DNA from 3 places in the Dongia sp. agr-C8 genome. Region 2 is predicted to be linked to each of the others. Evidence: predicted binding sites of a transcription regulator. Region 2 holds the regulator's gene; each other region holds the start of a gene.
The links. The regulator LexA, encoded in region 2, represses DNA repair genes until DNA is damaged. The targets are predictions, from matches to a motif close to ATGTTCTANTTTGGTTC.
Positions count from the first base shown of each region.

Region 1: ACYQ4T_RS26635 (DUF763 domain-containing protein) is a predicted target of LexA. The motif match lies at 3,086-3,102, and genes of this name have one in related genera.
Region 3: ACYQ4T_RS26055 (ImuA family protein) is a predicted target of LexA. The motif match lies at 4,851-4,867, and genes of this name have one in related genera.

Region 1 is NZ_BAAGHZ010000005.1:497,465-504,307, reverse strand. Features, by position in the region: gene ACYQ4T_RS26650 (MipA/OmpV family protein) at 1-619, shown strand, start outside; gene ACYQ4T_RS26645 (sugar-transfer associated ATP-grasp domain-containing protein) at 629-1,918, opposite strand; gene ACYQ4T_RS26640 (aldose epimerase family protein) at 1,944-2,963, opposite strand; gene ACYQ4T_RS26635 (DUF763 domain-containing protein) at 3,121-4,392, shown strand; gene ACYQ4T_RS26630 (hypothetical protein) at 4,340-4,918, opposite strand; gene ACYQ4T_RS26625 (ABC transporter substrate-binding protein) at 5,317-6,843, shown strand, end outside.
Region 2 is NZ_BAAGHZ010000004.1:469,239-476,081, forward strand. Features, by position in the region: gene gltX (glutamate--tRNA ligase) at 1-878, opposite strand, end outside; gene ACYQ4T_RS22490 (ComEC/Rec2 family competence protein) at 994-3,222, shown strand; gene lexA (transcriptional repressor LexA) at 3,426-4,160, opposite strand; gene ACYQ4T_RS22500 (molybdopterin molybdotransferase MoeA) at 4,741-5,958, opposite strand; gene moaC (cyclic pyranopterin monophosphate synthase MoaC) at 5,958-6,434, opposite strand; gene trpC (indole-3-glycerol phosphate synthase TrpC) at 6,654-6,843, opposite strand, start outside.
Region 3 is NZ_BAAGHZ010000005.1:359,440-366,282, forward strand. Features, by position in the region: gene ACYQ4T_RS26045 (error-prone DNA polymerase) at 1-2,464, opposite strand, end outside; gene ACYQ4T_RS26050 (Y-family DNA polymerase) at 2,485-4,044, opposite strand; gene ACYQ4T_RS26055 (ImuA family protein) at 3,938-4,807, opposite strand; gene ACYQ4T_RS26060 (DUF1349 domain-containing protein) at 4,914-5,489, opposite strand; gene ACYQ4T_RS26065 (hypothetical protein) at 5,489-6,025, opposite strand; gene ACYQ4T_RS26070 (hypothetical protein) at 6,022-6,843, opposite strand, start outside.

The DNA of each region.
Region 1 (6,843 bases), on a different contig from region 2:
CGACGATTTCAAGATCATGCCCATTCCGTGGATCTCCGCGGATTTCGGACCCTATGTCAGCGTCGATACCCGGGGCGTCACCATCAATGCCTGGGACTACGAGGGTCTGAGCGTCAAGGGTCGCCTCGGCTACGACCTCGGGCGGGATTCGAGCGACGACCGGCATCTCCACGGCCTGGGCGACATCGGCGCCGGCGCGGTGCTCGGCCTCGATCTCGCCTATAATCTGGAGCCGGTCGAGATCAATCTCGCCTTGGACAAGACCGTCGGCGGCGGTGACGGACTGACCGCCAAGTTCGGCGTGATCTATTCCGTGCCGATCGACCAGTTCACCTTCTCAATTGGCCCCTCGGTAACTTGGGCCGACGGCAACTCCATGGAGTCCTATTTCGGGGTAACCGACCGGCAGTCCCGCCGGTCCGGCCTGTCGGGCTTCGACGCGGATGCCGGGATCAAGCGCATCGATCTGGAAGTATCGGGCATGTACCTGATCGACGAAAACTGGTGGATGCGCGCCGAAGCGAGCTTCGGCGCGCTGGTCGGCGACGCGGCGGCCAGCCCGGTATCGCAAACCAACTTTCAGCCGTCCACGATGTTCCTGGTCGGATACAGGTTCTAGCCTAGCCGCCTAGCGATTGAAGGTCCCGAGCTGATCCGGCCGCCGGCCGTTGCGGGTGTCGCCGGCGAGCGCCTTCTGCAAATGATGCTGCAGCAGCGTGCCGAAGCGGGAATTGCCGAGCCCGGCGCGGTGCGGGCGCTGCATCAGGTCGACATCCGGCTTGCCGTTGCCTTCGATCAGGCAGGGACCGTCGTCCAGGATGGCGACGTCCCAGCCGACCACCACCCGGTCGCCGATCAGGTCATGGGCGCGTTTCGCCAGTTCCAGCGCCTCGGGCCAGAGCGGCAGGATGCGGCCTTCGATCGTCGCCCCGGTCGCCGGATGCCGCGCGTGCCAGGCGGAATCGACGCTGACGCCGAGATCGGTGGCGCGGCCGAGCTTCCCCGTTGCGAGCTCGACCGCTGCGGCGATGCCGCCGGCATGGATATTGTCCACCAGGGCGCCCGCTCGCTGCGGCATCCTGAACACGGCGTGCGTCGCCTCGATGCCGCCGTTCTCGTCGCGCAACGTCAGTATCCGCGCCGTCGCCAGCGCGCCGGTCGTGAGGTCGGCGAGCTCGGCGTGGTTGGTGAGGTGATATTCGATCACCCGTTTCTCCAGCGCCGCCCGGCGCTTCAGGTGTTCGACCAGCTCGGCCTCGGTGAGGCTCCGCCCTTCGGCGTCGCGATAGCGGCCGGCGGCGTAGCTCCATTTCTCCGCCCCGCGGCCGCCGCGGCCGAGCTTGATCTTCACGAAGAGGTCGCGCGGCGGCAGGCTGGCCATGGCCGGGTCGACGAAGCCGAGGCTCTTCGGCCCGACGATCGCGATCACCGTGCCGGCGCGCAAGCCGCGTTCCCGGCAGAGCCTGGAGAAATGGACCTTGCTGGCGAAGGGCACGTCCTTGTCCCGGCGCTGCTTGCGATCGACCAGCCAGCGATAGATGAAGGGCTTCACCTGCACCCGCTGCAGGTAATCGGCGGCATGCGCCCGGCGTTCGTCGTCATGGAACTCGAAGGTGTAGTACCAGAGCGGCGGCACCATCCATCGCGCCGCCACCGCGATCTGCTCGAGGAACTGGCGGAGCGGCGACTTGCCGCTGGTCCTGGCCCGGCTCGGCCCCAGGCGGATCGCCAGATAGGCCGCGTGCAGGATCGTGCTCGGCCACCACAGGATGATCGCAACCACGAAGCAGGCTCGGTCGGCCCAGCTGCCGCGCCGCCAGGCGCCGCGGATCCACTGCCGCCGCAGATAGCCCGCGGGGCTGCCGGGCGCGTCGCGCCCGAGGCCGGGCAGCGGCGGTGGGTACCAGGTGATCAGCATCGCCGCCCAGCCGGTCCTATCGGGTCTACTTGAAGCGGTATTCCGTCACCTGGCGGTAGACCTCGCCCGGCAGCAGCGTGGCCTGCGCGAAATGCCGGTTGTGGATCGCGTCGGGGAAGCGCTGCGCCTCGAGGCAGAAGCCGGCATGGGGGAAATGCTTCTGCCCGGCGACGCCCGGCGCGGTATGCCGCACCACCGCGCCGGTATAGAGCTGCATCCCGGGCTCGTCGGTGGCGCATTCCAGGGTCAGGTCTCCCGTCGGCGACACCACCTTGACCGCGACGTCGCCCGGCTGGCCGACCGGCGGCAGGCTGTCGAGCACGAAGTTGATGTCGTAGTCGAACGGCTTGCCATCGCCATGGCGGATCGGCCGCAGCTTGCGGAAATCATACGGCGTGCCGGTGACGCTCACGATCTCTCCGGTCGGGATCAGGTCGGGGTCGAGCGCGGTGATGAAGCCCGAGGCCACCTGCATCCTGTGGTCCCAGATCTCCGTATTCTCGGCGAGCGTGAAGTAGGAGTGATTGACCAGGTTAACCAGGGTCGGCGCGTCGGTGGTCGCCGTCATCTCGACCCGGATGGTTGCCGGCTCCAGCAGGCGGTAGATGCAGAAGACCGCGAGGTTGCCCGGATAGTTCTCCTCGCCGTCCGGCGAATGCAGGCGGAAGCTGACGCTGCTGTCGGTGTGATCGGCGACCTCCCAGACCCTTTTCGCATAGCCGACATTGCCGCCGTGGAGATGCGTCTTGCCGTTCTCGTTCTTGGCGAGCTGGAAGCTCTTCCCCGCCAGGGTGAACTGCCCGTTGGCGATGCGGTTGCCGACCCGGCCGCAGGTGGCGCCGATCGAGGCATGGCCGCTGCGATAGCCGTCCAGCGTCTCGTAGCCGAGCACCACGCGCCGCTTCTGCCCGTTGGCCAGCGGCACGACGAAGTCGCGCAGGCTCGCGCCGAAGCTGATGATCGAGGCTTCCGCACCGGCCGCGGATTTCAGCCGGATTTCCTGAACCTGTTTGCCGTCCGCCTCGCCGAAAGGTGCAATGCTCACGCTGGTCTCCCTGCCCGAATCGATATGCGGCGCGAGTGTCGCTCAATCGTGCACGCGCTTCTAGGTCGTCATCGCCGGGCTCGCTTAGCCGTCATGCCCGGGGATGACGACTTCAAAGATTGTTGTTCCATCTATGTTCCGGCGCTAGACTCGCGCCATGGCCCGACGCGCCGGCACCGCCGATCTTCCCTTGCACAACGGCCGCGTGCCGCCCTGGCTGGCGGCGCGGATGGCGAAGCTCGGCACCGTCGTCGCCGAGGCGATCATCCTGCATTGCGGCCGGACCGAGTTCCTGCGCCGCCTGGCCAATCCCTTCTGGTTCCAGTCCTTCGGCGCCGTCATGGGCATGGACTGGCATTCCTCCGGCATCACCACCAGCGTGATCGGCGCGCTGAAGCGCGGCCTCGGCCCGCGGCAGAACGAACTCGGCCTCTATGTCTGCGGCGGCCGCGGCAGCCATTCCCGCAGCACGCCGCAGGAGCTGACCGCGATCGGCGAGCGCATCGGCGTCGATGGCGCCGCCTTGGCGCGCACCAGCCGGCTGGTCGCGAAGGTCGACAGCGCCGCCGTGCAGGACGGGTTCGATCTCTACCTCCACGGCTTCGTGCTGGCGGCGGACGGGCAATGGACCGTGGTGCAGCAGGGCATGAACGGCGGCACGCGGCTCGCGCGCCGCTATCACTGGCTTTCGGAGGGCCTCAGCAGCTTCGTCGATGATCCGCATGCGGCGATCGAGGGCCGCAACCAGGGTGTCCTCGTCAACCTCGCCGACCGCCGCGCCGCCGCCTCGCGCGCCGCGCAATTGAATCTGCTCTCCGATCTCGGCCCCGACCGGATCGCGCTGGAGATCGCCAAGCTCGAGGGCAAGACCCCGGCCCAGGGCCAACTGCCCTACCTGATCATGCCGGCGCATCACGATGTGCGCGCCGAGGACATCATCGGCCGCCGCCTGCACGCGACTTTGGCCGCGGCGGCGGATCGCGGCCCGGCCGATTTCCCCGATCTGCTGCTGACGCCCGGCGTCGGCGCGCGCACGGTGCAGGCTTTGGCCATGGTGGCGGAAGTGGTGCATGGCGCGCCCTGCCGCTTCGCCGATCCGGCGCGCTTCAGCCTCGCCCATGGCGGCAAGGACCGCCATCCCTATCCGGTGCCGCTCAGGGTCTATGACGAGACCTTGCGGATCCTGAAGAACGCGGTGCAGCGGGCGAAGCTCGGCCGTGACGAGGAACTGGGGGCGCTCAAGCGGCTGGACGACCAGGCGCGCAAGCTCGAAGGCCTGGTCTCGGGCCCCAGCGTCGACGCCTTCATCGCCAACGAACGCGCCCAATCGCCGATGCGCGGCGGCCGCAGCGTGTTCGGCTGGGAAGCGGATCTCGTCAGCCCGGAACCGGAACCCGCCGCTCCAGCGGCAGCTCCCAGTTCGGCGTGAGGCCGCAGAGCAGGTCGAAGAAGCCGATCGCGGTGCGCGCGTCTTCCTGCACGTTCTCGCGGAACGAGGTCCAGAACTGCCGCTCCTCGGCGCTCGCCGCCGGAAGCAGCGCGGCATGGCCTTCCTGCGCGATCACCGCGGCGACCACCGAGAAGCAATAGCTCGCATAGGCATAGCCCTCGGGCCAGGCGGTCATCGCTTCCGGGAAGCTCTTCAAGACTTCGACGCCGCGCGGCTTGATTTCGATCGGGTGATGCTGGAACAGTTCCTTCAGCATCAGCCCGCCGGCGAAGATCAGGAGGTCGCGCCGGTCGGTCTCGACCTGATTCTTGAGTTCATCGAAATTCCGCCGCCATTCGCCGAAGGCCCGGGCCAGGGCCTCGTCGTCGATCTCGAACCCGAAGGCGCTGCCCTTGAACAGCAGCGCGGCATGGCGATGAAAGGAGGCGGCGACGGTGCGGAATCGCTTGGCGCGCTCGGCAAGGCCGGCCTCGTTCAGCATCTCCGGCATCAATGGCGTCAGCATCGCTCCTCCCACAGGCTCGGCCGCATCTTACCGGACCGGGGCGATCGAGCCAGTTCGGCAAATTCAGATACAGAATGGCATTCAACTTAACATTTTACTCAGTCCGCTCAAGGGGCGGCGGACCCGAAACCTCTGCCAAAACGCCGTCAACTCGTTGAAATCCGCGAAATTGCTGCAAAAGCTCACAGATATCAAAATGAGACATTTGAATTTCAGATTGGCATTTAGTATTGTCTGAGGCGAAAGCGCGGGCGCATTCCGGCACATGGCAGCCCGCCAAAAGGTCACCATGGCCCGTGTCACGTCTGGTCTCGTGGCGCGAGAAAACGGCCCAATCAGGCCAGCTTGGGAGGATAAACATGCCGAGGAAAGGGGGATCGCTGCTCACGCGGCGGTCAGTGTTGAGGTCTGGCGCCGCCCTGGGCGCCGCCGCCGGGTTCGGCGGCGTTTCGCTGTTCAATATCGGCCGCGGCTTCGCCGCCGATCTGCCGGATCCCGCGAAGGTTCTGGCCGAGATCAATGTCGGCAAATACGTGAAGGCCGACTACCGCAAGCAATACGGCCTCGCCGATGACGAGCTGCTGTGGGATCCGAAGAAGGATTGGATCCGCACCGTCGATTGGGAAAAGGTCCGCAGCGAACACGCCGGCAAGACGGTGAAATTCGCCATCGGCGCCGCCGACGCGGAATCCGCCCAGGACGGGTTGAAGCCGTTCGAGCAGCTCTCCGGCATCACGGTCGAGCTGGTGCCGATCCCGGATGATTCGCTCTACGACAAGGTCGTGGCCGAGTTCGTCTCCGGCAATGCGAGCTTCGACGCGCTGCAATTCTTCTCGCCCTGGCTCGGCGACTTCGCGGGCCAAGGCTTCCTCGCCAAGCTCGACGACTATGCCGAGAAGTGGAAGCTGCCGCTCGACGACTTCTACGACACCTACAAGCTGAACTACGGCTATTGGGGCGGGCAGGGCCTCTACGGCATTCCCTTCGACTGCGACATCCAGATGATCCATGTCCGGTCGAAATACTTCAAGGAAGTGACCGGCGGCGACGTCGATCCGAAGAACACGATCAAGACCTACGACGACCTGCTGAAGCTCTCCGGCGAATTGAACAACGCCAGCAAGGGCGTGGCCGGCGTCGGCTTCATGGCCGCGCGCGGCTTCTGGTCGACCTACACCTGGGAGCATGTCGCCGCGCAATACGGCATGGATCTCTTCAACGACAAATGGGAGCCGGTCTTCAACGGCGATGCCGGCGTGAAGGCGCTGGAGATGATCATCGCCCTGCAGAAGAATGGGCCCACGGGCGTCGCCGGCTGGGGCTGGGGCGAGAACCGCGCCGCCTGGCTCGGCGGCCAGCTCGCCACCAACATCTCCTGGCAGGATTCCGGCACCCAGGCGACGCGTCCGGACCAGAGCAAGATCGTGGACGACGTCATCACGATCTACGAGCCGCGCGTCCAGGGCGGCCGCTTCGCGCCGCCGAACATCGCCGGCTCGACCTCGGTCGTGACCGCGACCTCGAAGAATGCCGAGGCTGCCTTCCTGATGCTGGGCTTCCTCACCACCGCCTCGATCATGGCGATGAACGAGGCCAATGCGAACGGCGTCGCCCCGGGCTACCGCTCGGTGCTGAACAACGCCAGCCTGCGCAAGGTTTCCCAGCCCGCCGAGGTCTGGGCCACCGAGCTCGACTACGCCTGGTGCGCCCCGCGCCTGCCCGGCATGTTCGAGATGGAGCAGGCCCTCGGCAACGAGCTCAACAAGGCGATCGTCGGCCAGGCCTCGCCCAAGGAAGCGCTCGATGCCGGCGCCAAGGCCTGGAAGGAGATCATGGACAAGAACGGCTTCTACGGCGGCAAGCCGCCGATCGACTTCGCCGCAGTGGCCGATGCGGGCTGGATCGGCAAGGGCAAGACACCGCCG
Region 2 (6,843 bases):
CCGACCTGCGGCAGGTCGAACCATTCGACTGCCTGCGCGGTCGAGATGATCTCGTCGTCGCCATGCGACCAGCCGAGGCGCAGCAGGTAGTTGCGCAGGGCCTCCGGCAGGTAGCCCATCTCGCGATAGGCATCGACCGCCAGTGCGCCATGGCGCTTCGAGAGCTTGGCGCCATCCGGGCCGTGGATCAGCGGGATATGCGAGAACGAGGGATGTTCCCAGCCCATGGCGTCGTAGATCATGACCTGGCGGAAGGTGTTGGTCAGGTGGTCGTCGCCGCGGATCACATGGGTGATCCCCATATCGTGGTCGTCGACCACGACCGAAAGCATGTAGGTCGGCGTGCCGTCGCTCCGGAGCAGCACCATGTCGTCGAGCTGCTCGTTGCCGACCTCGACCTCGCCCTGGACCTGGTCCTTGACCACGGTCCGGCCGGTCTGCGGCGCCTTGATGCGGATGACGGGCTTGACGCCGGCCGGCGCCTCGCTGGGGTCGCGGTCGCGCCAGCGGCCGTCGTAGCGCATCGGCTTGCCCAAAGTCATCGCCGTCTTGCGCATCTCCTCCAGTTCCTCGACCGAGCAATAGCAGCGATAGGCCTTGCCCTCGGCCAGGAGCTGTTCCGCGACCTCGGCGTGGCGGGCCTGCCGCGCGAACTGCATGACGACCTCGCCGTCCCAGTCGAGCTCGAGCCACTTCATGCCGGCGATGATCGCGTGGATCGCATCCTCGGTCGAACGCACCCGGTCGGTGTCCTCGATCCGGAGCAGGAACTTGCCGCCGTTATGCCGGGCGTAGAGCCAGTTGAAGAGGGCGGTCCGGGCCCCGCCGATATGCAGGTAGCCGGTCGGCGAGGGGGCGAAGCGGGTGACGACACTCATGATTGCAGAAATCCGGATAAATTCGTGGTGATATCGGGGACGGGAGACAGGTCTAACACATCCGCCCCCGGCCTTGGCAATGCGCGGGGCAAGGTGGGGCGGGGGACGGGCTGCGTTGGATTTGGGGACGATCCGGGACCGGTGCGAGGCCTTCCTCGCCGAGGAACGGCCGAACTGGCCGGGCTGGCTGGCGGTGGCGCTCGGCCTCGGGATCGCCGTCTATTTCGCGCTGCCAAAAGAGCCGCCACTCTGGCTGGGCGCTGCATTGGCGGCGGGCGGCCTGGTGCTGGCGACGCTGCTGCGACGGAACCCGCTGGCGGCACTGCTCATGCTGGCACTGGTGGCAGGCGCGGTCGGCTTCGGCGTATCCCAGGTCCGCACTGCCGTGGTCGCCGCGCCGCAGTTGCAGGATCCGGTCCGCTTCGCCCATGTCACCGGCCGCATCGCCGAGATCGAGCCCTTTCCGAATGCCGCCCGCGTGGTGTTGGACCAGGTCACGATCGCGGAACTGCCGGCCGAAGCAACGCCGCTGCAGATCAAGATCAGGGTCAACAAGGACGCCGCCACGTTGAAGCTCGGCGACCGGGTCGATCTGCTGGCCAACCTCACGCCGCCTTCGCCGCCCTTGGCGCCGGGCGCCTTCGACTTCCGCCGGCGGGCGTATTTCGAAGGCGAGGGCGCATCGGGATTTGCGCTGGGTGCGGCGCGCGTCCTGCCGCCGCTGGGCGACGAGACCTGGCGCGAGCGGCTCGGCCTCTGGATTGGCCGGCTGCGCGCGACGATCGGCCAGCGCATCGCCACCCTGGAGCCGGAGGCCGCCGGCGCCATGACCCGCGCACTTACGGTCGGCGACCAGACCGCGCTGACCAAGGCCGATACCGAGGCGATGCGTACCTCCGGCCTCGCGCATCTGCTGTCGATCTCCGGGCTGCATATCGGCATGGCGGCGGGCCTGTTCTTCGTCGGCCTGCGTTCGCTGTTGGCGCTCGTGCCGACGCTCGCCCTCAACTTCCCGATCAAGAAATGGTCGGCGGCAGCGGCGATCGGTGCGGCCGGATTCTATGCGCTGCTCGCCGGCGCCACGGTGCCGACGCAACGCTCCTTCATCATGATCGCCATCGTCTTCATGGGCGTGCTGGTGGATCGTTCGCCCTTCTCGTTCCGGATGGTGGCCTGGGCGGCGATCGCGGTGCTGCTGCTGACCCCGGAAGCGCTGATCGGCGCCAGCTTCCAGATGTCCTTCTTCGCCGTGCTGGGGCTGATCGCCGTGTTCGAGGCGCTGCGAACGCGGATCGCAGGCTGGCGCGGCGGCCGTGCACTGGAGACCGACTGGTTCGGCCGCGTCTCCGATACCCTGCGCGGCGCCGGTTTCTGGCTGGCGACCACGATGCTGACCAGCGTGGTCGCCACGCTGATGACGGCGCCGTTCGCGATGTATCACTTCGATCGCCTGAGCACCTACGGCGTCGTCGCCAACCTGATCGCCGTGCCGCTGACCGGCTTCTGGGTGATGCCGATGGAGATGATCGCGCTGCTGCTGATGCCGCTCGGCCTCGACGCGCCGTTCTGGCATCTGGCGGCGCGCGGTTGCGACGGCATCCTCTGGGTGGCGCACACGGTCACCGCCTGGCCCTATGCCAACCTGGTGACGCCGGCGATGCCGGCCGCGGCCATGACGGCGATCGCGCTCGGCCTGGTCCTGCTCTGCCTGCTGAAGAGCCGTTGGCGCGTCCTCGGCTTGGCGCCGGTGCTGGGCGGACTCGCCAGCCTGTTCTTCGTCACCACGCCGGACGTGCTGGTGGGCGGCGACGCCAAGCTGCTGGCGATCAAGGACGGAGAGGGGCTCTACCAACTGAACTCGCTGCGCGCCAGCAAGCTCGCCGCCGAAACCTGGCTGCGGCGCAACGGCCAACTCGAAGCGGTGCGCTTCCAAGACTTGGACGATGGGGGTTGGGACGACAACGCCATCCCGGATCTCTCCTGTGACCCGCGCGGCTGCATCTATCGACGAAACCATCGCACGATCGCACTGACGCTGAGCGAGGAGGGGCTGGAGGAAGACTGTGCGAACGCGGACCTCGTCATCAGCGCGGTGCCGATCCGGCGCGGCTGCAGGAAGCCGGCCACCATCGATCGCTTCGATCTATGGCGCGGCGGCGCGCATGCGGTGTGGATCGAAGCGGACGGCCGTTTCAGCATCCAGAGCGTCGCAGCGACCTTGGGCGACCGGCCCTGGGTGCTCGATCGGATGCGCAAAGCTATTCGGCAAGATCGTCTGATCGGCGATCCTGACCTGGACGAAACTGATGCGGTCGCGGCGGAGACCGCCGACGACGCGGACTGAGCAGGCCCGACGCCGCGTGCATTTACGGCCGCCTCAGCCTCAGCCTCAGCCTCAGCCTCAGCCTCAGCCTCGAAAAACCCGATAAGCCGCTGATATCAAAGCATTCCAGCGTCAATTTCCGCGGGGCGATCCTGCGTCCCGTCAATGCTGGGTCCATGCAGTTGGCCGCGCAGGCCCCGGTTCGGATGGAGAACCCGGGCTTCCTAGTACTTCCGCATCAGGCCGATCAGCTTGCCCTGCAGCTTCACCCGGTCGGGGCCGAAGATGCGGGTCTTGTGGGCCTGGTTGGCGGGTTCGAGGGCGATCGAATCGCCCTTGCGGCGCAGCCGCTTCAAGGTGACTTCGTTGTTGTCGATCAGCGCCACGACGATGGTGCCGTTCTCGGCATTCTCGCAGCGCTCGATCAGCACGGTGTCGCCGTCATGGATGCCGGCCTCGATCATCGAATCGCCTTCGACGGTGAGGGCGTAGTGCTCGCCGCGGCCCAGCATGCTGGCCGGAATGTCGACCGCGTTGCTGTTGTCGCGCAGCGCCTCGATCGGCGTGCCGGCCGCGATCTTGCCGTAGAGTGGAAGCTGCACCGTCTCCGCCGCCTGGGCGACCATGGCTCCGGGCAGGCTGGGCGTGAAATCGCCGCGAATGACATGGGCCGAGAAGCCGCGCCGTCCGCCGTCGGAAGCCGCCGCGGCCCCGCCCTTCGCATGGTCGCCGCGCCCCATCTGGTCATCGGAGAGCCGGGTGACTTCCAGGGCGCGCGCCCGGTGCGGCAGGCGGCGGATGAAGCCGCGCTCTTCCAAACCGGTGATCAGGCGATGCACGCCGGACTTGGACTTCAATCCCAAGGCGTCCTTCATCTCGTCGAAGGACGGGGAGATTCCGGTGTCGGCGAGACGCTCCTGGATGAATTGCAGCAGCTCGCGTTGCTTCCTGGTCAGCATGGCCTTGTCCTTTCTCCGGTTCCGCTGCCCGGTCTTCGGGCGAGTCGGCACCTGTCAGAGCAAGTGTCGACGCGGAACAAAGCAAAAACTGTGCCCATGTTCTAGTTTGGTTCGTGTGGAAAAGTCAAGCGAGTCTCGACTTCCCGACAGGAATTGTCAGGAGACATCGGGACCCGGACCTGAATTCTGCCCTGCTTGGCGAGCGGCTAAGGAACTCGCTTGATTACGAGTATGGGGTCGCGCACCACGCAAGCCGCCGGATCGAGTGACTTGAGCTCGTCGGGTGACTTACTAGGTGCAGTCGACGCTTGCTCTATTTCTCCTGGGTCTGGGCTCAGAGGCGGCAAGCCAGCGCGCTGCCGACAAACAGCGACGATATCGCTCAAGCTCGCCAGGGAGGAAGTCTGTGGCTGGCTCTCGTACGCATCCTCGAAGCACTTCGTATAGACCTCGTATGGACGACAAGGGTCGTCGGCCCATCCCCACTGTGCGGGCAACGACAACATCAGTGCGACAAGTGCGCCTATGGTCTGGCGATTGATCATCACGGAATGATAGAACAATAGGCTGGCGTTGCCAGTTATCTTTGACCGAGAAGGACAAGGTCTGCGGTGTCGCCCATCCGAACGGCGGGGGCGTGGGGCGGGCGGATCACCAGGCCGCCGGAGCGCGAGAGCGCGGAGAGCATGGCGCTGTCCTGCTTCCCGAACGGTGTGGCGACGAAGCCGGTTTCGTCTTCGATCACCGACGCGCGCAGATAGTCCTGCCGGAGATCGTTGGCGGGAAGGTCGATCGCCAGCCGCGCCTTCACGATATGCGGGCCGACCTCGGTTTCGCCCAGCATGCGGGCGATGGCCGGGCCGACGAACAGGGTCGAGGTCACGATGGCCGAGACCGGGTTGCCGGGGAGGCCGATCACCTTAAGGGCGCCGGCGGCGGTGCCGAGGGTGCCGAACATCAGCGGCTTGCCCGGACGCATGGCGATCTTCCAGAAGTCGAGCGCCATGCCTTTGGCTTTGAGCACGCTCTGCACCAGATCATGCTCGCCGACCGAGGCGCCGCCGCTGGTCAGCAGCAGGTCGGCGCCGGCCGCGCGGTCGATCAGGTCGGCGAGGGCGGATTCCTCATCGCGGGCGATGCCGAGATTGATCGCCTTGCCGCCGCATTGGGTGACGAAGGCGGCGAGGGCGAAGCCGTTGGAGGCGATGATCTGCCCTGGCGCCAAGGCCTCGCCGGGCTGCACCAACTCGTTGCCGGTGGAGATGATGGCGACCCGCGGCTTGCGGGTCACGGTGAGCCAGGGCCAGTTCATCGCCGCGGCAAGCCCGATATCGGAGGGCGTCAGCCGGCGGCCGGCGGGAATGCCGAGCTGGCCCTCGGCGAAATCATTGCCGGAGCCCCGGATATGCTTGCCCTGGATCGCGGCGCCGCCGTCGACAATGCGGACGTGGTCGCCGTCCTTCTCGGTGTTCTCCTGGATGACGATGGCATCGGCACCCTGCGGCAGCGCGGCGCCGGTGAAGATCCGCGCCGCTTCGCCGGCGCCGACCGCACGCGACGGCAAGGTGCCGGCGGCGATCGATTCCACGACCTTGAGGCGCACGGGAAGCTGCTGCACGTCGGCGGCGCGGACGGCATAGCCATCCATCGCGGAGACGGCTTGCGGCGGATGCGCGAGGCGCGCGGTCACCGGCTGTGCGAGCACGCGGCCGAGCGCCTGGTCCAGCGCCACGACCTCGGGGGCGAGCGGGGCGAAGGCGGCGAGGATCCGGGCGGTCGCTTCCTGCACCGAGAGCATCAGTCGGCCTCGAAGGTGCCGGACTTGCCGCCGCTCTTATGGGTCAGGCGGATATCGGTGATGCGCATGGTCTTATCGACCGCCTTCACCATGTCATAGACGGTGAGTGCCGCGACCGAGACGGCGGTCAGCGCTTCCATCTCGACACCGGTGCGGCCCTTGAGCTTGCAGGTGGCTTCGATCGCGACGGCGGATTTCGCCGCGTCGATCGAGAGCTCGACCTTCACCGAGGAGAGCGAAAGCGGGTGGCAGAGCGGGATGAGATCGGGCGTCCGCTTGGCGCCCATGATGCCGGCGAGCTGGGCGACCGTCAGCACGTCGCCTTTCTTGACGTGGCCATCGCGGATCAGCGCCAAAGTCGCCGGCGCCATGACGACGGCGCCCTTGGCGACGGCGACGCGCTCGGTCTCCGACTTCTCGGAGACGTCGACCATGCGGGCATTGCCCTCGGCGTCGAAATGGGTGAGGCGGGTCATTTGAGTTGCCACGGTGTTGGGCAAGAATCTTCACGCGGAGAGGTCAACCCCCTCCCTCGCCCTCCCCCATCTTGGGGGAGGGGACTCTCAGAAAAAGCTGTAGCAAGTGACGGTTCAATCCTGCCCCCGCCCCCAAGATGGGGGCGGACAGCGGACGAATGTCCGCCTTCGCGGACGGTGGTGGGGGTTGACGGTAGAGTGACCCTCACGGCCAACCGACTAAGCAACAGCCAGCTGCGGCGCACGCGTACCCAGCAGCGTGCGGGTGGCGGCGGTGACGTCGGGCTGGCGCATCAGGCTTTCGCCGACCAGGAAGACCGAGGCGCCGACGCGGTGCATGCGTTCGAGATCGGCGGTGACGTTGAGTCCGCTCTCGGCGACCAGGATGCGGTCGCGGGGGACGCGCGGC
Region 3 (6,843 bases), on a different contig from region 2:
CGCCGTGCATCACCGCGTCGCGCACGATCTGGGCCGGCTGGTAGAAGCCCATCGGCTGGCTGTTGAGCAAGGCGGTGGCGAAGACCGCGGGGTGGTGGCATTTGATCCAGGCGGAGATGTAGGCGAGCAGCGCGAAGCTCGCGGCATGCGATTCCGGGAAGCCGTAGCTGCCGAAGCCCTCGATCTGCTTGAAGCAGCGCTCGGCGAAATCCAGGTTGTAGCCGTTGCGCTTCATCCCCGCCATGAAGGGCACCCGATACTTGTCGACATCGCCGTTGTGCCGGAAGGTCGCCATCGAGCGGCGCAACCCGTCGGCCTGGTCCGGCGTGAAGTCGGCGCATTCGATGGCGATCCGCATCGCCTGTTCCTGGAACAGCGGCACGCCCAGGGTTTTCCCCAAGATCTTCTCGAGCGCCGCGTGGCCCTGATAGTCGATCGGCTCGCGTCCGTCGCGGCGGCGGAGATAAGGATGCACCATGTCGCCCTGGATCGGACCGGGGCGGACAATCGCGACCTCGATGGTGAGATCGTAGAGCTTCTTGGGCTTCAAACGCGGGAGCATGCTCATCTGCGCCCGGCTCTCGACCTGGAACACGCCGATCGTGTCGGCGCGGCAGAGCATGTCGTAGGTCGCCTTGTCGTCCTGCGGAATCGTGGCCAGCGTCAGTTGCGGCCCGCCCTGCTCGACGATGAGGTCGAAGGCCTTGTGGATGCAGGTCAGCATGCCGAGCGCCAGGATATCGACCTTCATCAACCCCAGGGATTCGAGATCGTCCTTGTCCCATTGGATGACGGTGCGGTCTGCCATCGCCGCATTCTCGATCGGCACCAGCGAGGACAAGGGCCCGCGCGAGATCACCATGCCGCCGACATGCTGCGAGAGATGGCGCGGGAAGCCGATCAGCTCGCGGGCATAGTGCAAGGCCATGCCGAGACGCTGGTCGGCGGGATCGAGGCCGAGCTGGCGCACCCGCTCCTCCGGCACGATCTCCTGCGACCAGCCCCAGATGGTCTTCGCCAGCGTGTCGGTGACATCGGTCGAGAGGCCGAGCGCCTTGCCGACGTCGCGGATCGCCGAGCGCGAGCGGTAGCGGATCACCGTCGCCGCCAGGCCGGCGCGGTCGCGGCCGTATTTCTTGTAGATGTACTGGATCACCTCCTCGCGGCGCTCATGCTCGAAATCGACGTCGATGTCGGGCCGTTCGCCCCGCTCGGCGCTGATAAAGCGGGCGAAGAGAGAGTTGCCCTCGGCGGGATCGATCGAGGTGACGCCGAGGCAATAGCAGACCGCCGAGTTCGCCGCCGAGCCGCGGCCCTGGCAGAGGATGTTCACCGACTTCGCATAGCGCACGATGTCGTGGACGGTGAGAAAATATGGCGCGAAGTCGAGCTGCTCGATCAGCGCCAGTTCCTCGCCGATCTGTTTCGCGACCTCCGGCGGCGTGCCTTGCGGGTAGCGCCAAGCGGCACCCTCCCAGGCGAGGCGGGTCAGGGTCTGCTGCGCGGTCTCGTCCGGGCCGACGACCTCGGTCGGGTATTCATAGCGGAGCTCGGCCATCGAGAAGCGGCAGCGTTCGGCGATCTCGGCGCTGCGGTCGACGGCGGCCTCGAAGCCGCGGAACAGGCGGCGCATCTCCGCCTCGGGCTTCAGATGCCGCTCGGCATTCTTGCGCAAGCGATAGCCGGCCGCGTCGATCGTGCAGGTATGGCGGATGCAGGCGAGGATATCGGCCAGGGGACGCCGCTCGGCCTCGTGATAGCGCACGTCGTTGATCGCCACCGTCGGCAGGCCGACGCGATCGGCCAGGGCCTGGTCCTGCTCCAGCCGCTTCCGGTCGTCGCCGTGATAGCGATGGCAGAGCGCGAGATAGGCGCGCTTCGGGAAGTCGCGGCGAAGGCGGGTGAGGAAAGTGGAGAAGCTTAATTCAGTCGTCATGCCCGCCTGTCCGCGAAGGCGGACATCCGTCCGCTGGGGCCGGGCATCCCTGAGTTTGCCGGCCAGGGAACTCAGGGGTCCCCGAGCCAATCCCCGGATCAAGTCCGGGGACGGGGATGACGACCCAGTAGGCGGATAGATTGGAGACTCCTCCGGCGTGATCGCCACGGCGATCAGGCCTTCACCCCATTTGGCGAGGTCGGCGTAGTCGAGATGGCATTCGCCCTTGGGCGCACGCCGGCGGCCCAAGGTCAGCAGCTCGCAGAGCCGGCCATAGGCGTCGCGGTCGGTCGGGAAGACCAGCACTTCGCGGCCATCTCGGAAGGCCAGCCGGCAACCGACGACGAGATGGAAATTGAGCGCGGCGCAGGCTTCATGCGCGCGGGCGATGCCGGCCAGCGTATTGCGGTCGGCGATGGCGATCGCGCGATGGCCGAGCCGTTCCGCCGCCGCCACCAGTTCCTCGGCATGCGACGCGCCTTCCAGGAAGGTGAAGTTGGTGAAAGCGGAGAGCTCGACATAAGCCATGGCGCGAAGACCCCGCGCGTTTACGCGAAGACACCGTGCAGGAACCAGCGTGGCTGCTTGCCGCTCTGATAGAGACCGGCGCGGTAGAGCCAGTAGCGACCGCCGGTCTCGTCCTGGACGCGGTAATAGTCGCGGGTCTCCAGACTTTCATTCGCGTCTGCACTGGCGGGACGCCACCATTCGGGCGCCACGCGCTCCGGGCCCTCGGCCCAGACCACGCGATGCCGAATCCGGCGCCAATGGAAGGTGATCGGCGGATCGTCCGGCACCGGCGCCATCACCTCGATCGGCTCCGGGTTCGGCAGCAGGCGGGTGGGCCGCGGCGGCAGCTTTGGCCATTGCACCTTCTTCTGACCCTCAAGCGGTGCCACCATCTTTATCGCGCGTTCCGGCACATGACTCTCCACAGGCATTGGGCGCGCGAGACGTTCGGCACCGAGGCGGTTGGCAAGGCGGTCCATCAAGGGCGCGAGATCGGCGGCGGAGACCGCGGTCTCGTCCATATCGATCATGCCCGCTTGCAGCGCGGTCGCCACCTCGGTGCGCTCGGCGGCGAGGCTCATGAATTCGATGCCGGGGCCGGGATCGATCCGCTCCAGCTTCTCGGCGATGAGATGAAAGAGATGGCGCGGTTCGGCGCTGGCCCGCGCGGTGCCGATCGTGAGCGCGGAGACGACGCCGTCGAGACGATAGGCGGAGAGCTTGAGGCTGCGCGCGCCGCGCTGGTGCCCGGCGAGTTCGCGCGCCAGCCGCTCGACCAGGATCTCGGCGACGCGGCGGAGCGATTCCGGCGCCGAGATCGGCTCGGCGAAGCCGAGGCCGATCCGGTGCTCGGGCGGCGGCAGCAGCGGCGACAGCGTCTCGGCGGCACAACCGAGCGCCTGGTCCAGACGCGTGATCAGCTTGGTGCCGAAGCGCTGCGCCAGGCCGGCGCGCTTCATCGGATAGAGATCGCCGATCTTCCTGAGGCCCAGGCGTTGCAGCCCGTCGACGGTCGCGGCGTCGATGCGCAAAGCCTGCACCGGCAAGCCGTCCAGCGCGCCGGAGACGGCACCGGCCGGGATGATCGTGCCCTGCCTGGACTGGCTGAAGCGCGCGGCGGCCCAGGCCGCGCCGATCGTGCCGGCGATGGCGCCGACAACGTCGAAGCCATGACTGCGCAGGCGCTGCAGCGCGTCCGCCAATAACTTCTCCTCGCTCCCCCAGAGATGGGCGCAGCCGGTGATGTCGAGCATCAGCCCGTCGTTGGGATCGGGTGCCACCAAAGGCGAGAAGCGCGTCGCCCATTCGGCGAGCTTATGCAGCGCCGCGAGATCGCCGGCGGGATCGGCCGGCAGGACCAGGAGATCGGGCACCAGCGCCTGGGCATCGGCGACGCCTTGGCCGGGCGCGATGCCGCAGGCGATGGCGCGGGGATCGGCGGCGCGCACTTCGCGGCGCGGGCCGACGGTCTCGACGAGGACGAAAGGTCGATCAGTTTCCTGTGCCCGCCGCCAGCGGTCGGCCGCCCAGAAGCGGAGCCAGATCGCCAGATAGCGGCGCGTTCCGCTGCGAGCGGGTCCGGAATTCATCCGATCCATGTGCCTTCTCCATGATCCAGGTGTTGGGGCGGCCGCCGCGACAGCGCGCGAGATCGACCTGCCAGCAGATTTCCTGCGCGCTGGGGAGCGCGGTCACGCGCCAGCGGGTGACCGCGGCGATCGGCTGTGCGGCATCGCGCGCCGCGCGTTCCATCAGGCGCCAGCGCCGCAGCGCGAAAGCGGTGACGCCGCTGGTTTCCGCCGCCAGTTGCAGGCGGCGGCTCGCGGTCAGATCCAGCTTCTCGACCTCGCCCAGCACCGCGCCGAGGCACTGCGCCTTCAGGCCTTCCTCCATCGCCCACAAGGCTTCGTCGTCGCGCCTGGCGGCGACCAGGATCAGGCGCTTCGGGTCGAGCCGTTGTTGATGAAGACCGTGGGCGTGGAGATCGATCGCGGCGCGGCTGCCCGCGCGGACGATCCAGAGCGCCGGTCCCGCATCCTGCAGCCGCGCGAGCCAGAGTGCGGCGAAGCCGGCGGCCGCGGCCCCCTCCTCCCGGTCGGCGCCCTCGCCCGCCACTTCATGCAAGGCCGCCCGCGGCAGGCCGCCCCAGGGGAGATGCCGGTCCAGCTCCGGGAGCCCCAGGACGACCGGCCGGAGCGGGTGGCGGGCCTGGCTGGTAGTGGCGCCGAGCCGCTCCAGCCGCGCCACCTGATCCCGCAGCGCGCCGAGCGCCAGCGGCTTTACCCGCGCCGACGGGGCGTCAGCGAGGTGGTTCTGGTTGGCCGCGATGGGTTGGCGCTCAGGTGTTCCATGTTGGGGCATTTGTTCATCATGTGTTCTCACCCGTGCCTGAGTCAAGAATTGGGAACAAAGCAAGAATACAAGATGGAGCCGTTTTTTAAAAAGCGCTTTGAATCAGCGACTTACTTCAGGCGTGCAACGCCCGGTCGATCGGCGGACCGATCTCGAAATCCCGAAAGGTGACCTCGAAGCCCTCGCGTTCCGGCGAGCAGCACATCACGCCGACCTGCAATTCCGCCGCCGGCTTGAGATAGGCGAGGCGCAGCATCTGCCATTGCCCGGTTCCGGGATCCTCGAACTGGATGCGGATCGCCTCGCCATGGCGGGTCACGCGGATCGAGACTTCGTCGCGGGCATGGCGATAGGGCAGCACCGACCAGTCGGAGAATTCGTTGGTCACCACGACCGAGAGATGACGCTCGCCGTCGGTGTATTCGATGCCGGTCTTCGCCCAGTGACTCTCGTCGGCGCGCAGCATCAGGCCGGCCTGGTCGTAGAGCGCCTCGTAGCGGCCGGTGAACTTGACCGAGGCCGTGAAGTCGCCGGTGACGGTGCGATGGAGGAAATGTCCGCTGTGCCGGCGGAAACCGTAGAAGGTCTGCTGCCAGAAGTCGGTGGCGCCGCGGGTCATGACCGTGAGGGCGTTATCGGCACGCGTCTCGGCGAGAGGCGGGTTGAGCCAGGCGAGCCCGTCGAAGCCCACTAATGCGCCTGCAGGATCGCGTCGATGTCGGCTTCGAGTTCCTTGGTGCGCTTCTTCAGCCGGTCGAGCTCGGCCTGCCGCTCGGCCATGGCGCCGCCGGTATCGGTCTGGGCCAGCTTGGTCTGGTCCTGCACCCGTTGCAGCTCGCGCTGGGCCTGGTTGAGGCGCTGCTGGTCGACCTGGTTGTTGGACCGCGCCTTCTGGATCCGCGCGTTCATGCCGTTGAGCTCGGTGTCGAGGTTTCTCAGCTCGCCGGAGATTTTGTCGATCTGCTGGTTCAAGCCCTGCTGCTGCGCCGCGAGATCCTGGTTCTGGCGCTGCAGCTGCACGTTCTCGTCCTGCAGGTTCTCGGTCGCCTGCTGCTTCTGGTTCACCTGGTTCTGATAGGCGCCCATGTTCCGCTGCGCGCAGAAGTAATTGTCGGTGCGCGGATCGCCGGTGCAGGAGGAGGAGCAGCCCGTGGCTCCCATGCCGACCAAACCGAGCAGCAGGACCGGCAGGATTCCGCCGGCGACGCGCAATACCTTTCCGCTCATTGCAGGACCACGGCCTTCCGGCGCTCCACCAGCTTGTCGTATTCGCGCTCCAGCTCCTCGTTCTGGTCGCGCATGTCGGCGATCTGCTGGTCGAGCGCATCGACCCGCGCCTCGTCGATCTTGCGGCGGGTGCCCTGGGCCATCTGCTGGGTGTCGGAGGCCATCTGCTGGTACTGCTCGCTGTTCGCCTTCATCGAGGTCATGCGGGTCTTCAGCGCGGCGGAGTCGGCGTCGATGGCGGCCAGCTCCTTCTGCGCCTGGGCCTTGGTGATCCGCTTGTTGGCGTAGTCGTCCTCGAGCTGGTCGAGCTGGCGGCTCAGGGTATCGACCGAGGCCTGCAGCGCTTCGCCGGAGGCCTTCAGCTTGGCATTCTCGTTCCGCGCCGCCTCGAGCTGGCAGTCGTAGCGCGCGAGCTGCACGGCGTAATATTTCTTCTGCTCGGCGGTCTGCACGCCGGAGGCGGCACCCAGCGCACCGCCCGCCACGCCGCCGATCACGGCACCGGTGGCGGCACCGCGGCCGGCATTGTTGGACATCATCGCACCCGCCGCGGCGCCGAGCAGCGCCAGCAGCACCGCGCCGGCCGCCGTCGCCACGCCGACGGTCTCGAAATAATTCACCGGCACCTGGTCTTCGTTGATGTTCATGCAGGCGGCGACGCCGCCCGACTTCACCACCGAGCCGAAGTTGCCGGGCTGGACGTTGGCCGTCTTCGCGCCGGCGCCGCGGTTGGGATCGTAGCCCGGCGGCGGGCCGCCACTGCTCCACGCGCAGCCACCACCCTGGAAGGCGGTGATGCAGGCCGCGGCCAGCAAGAT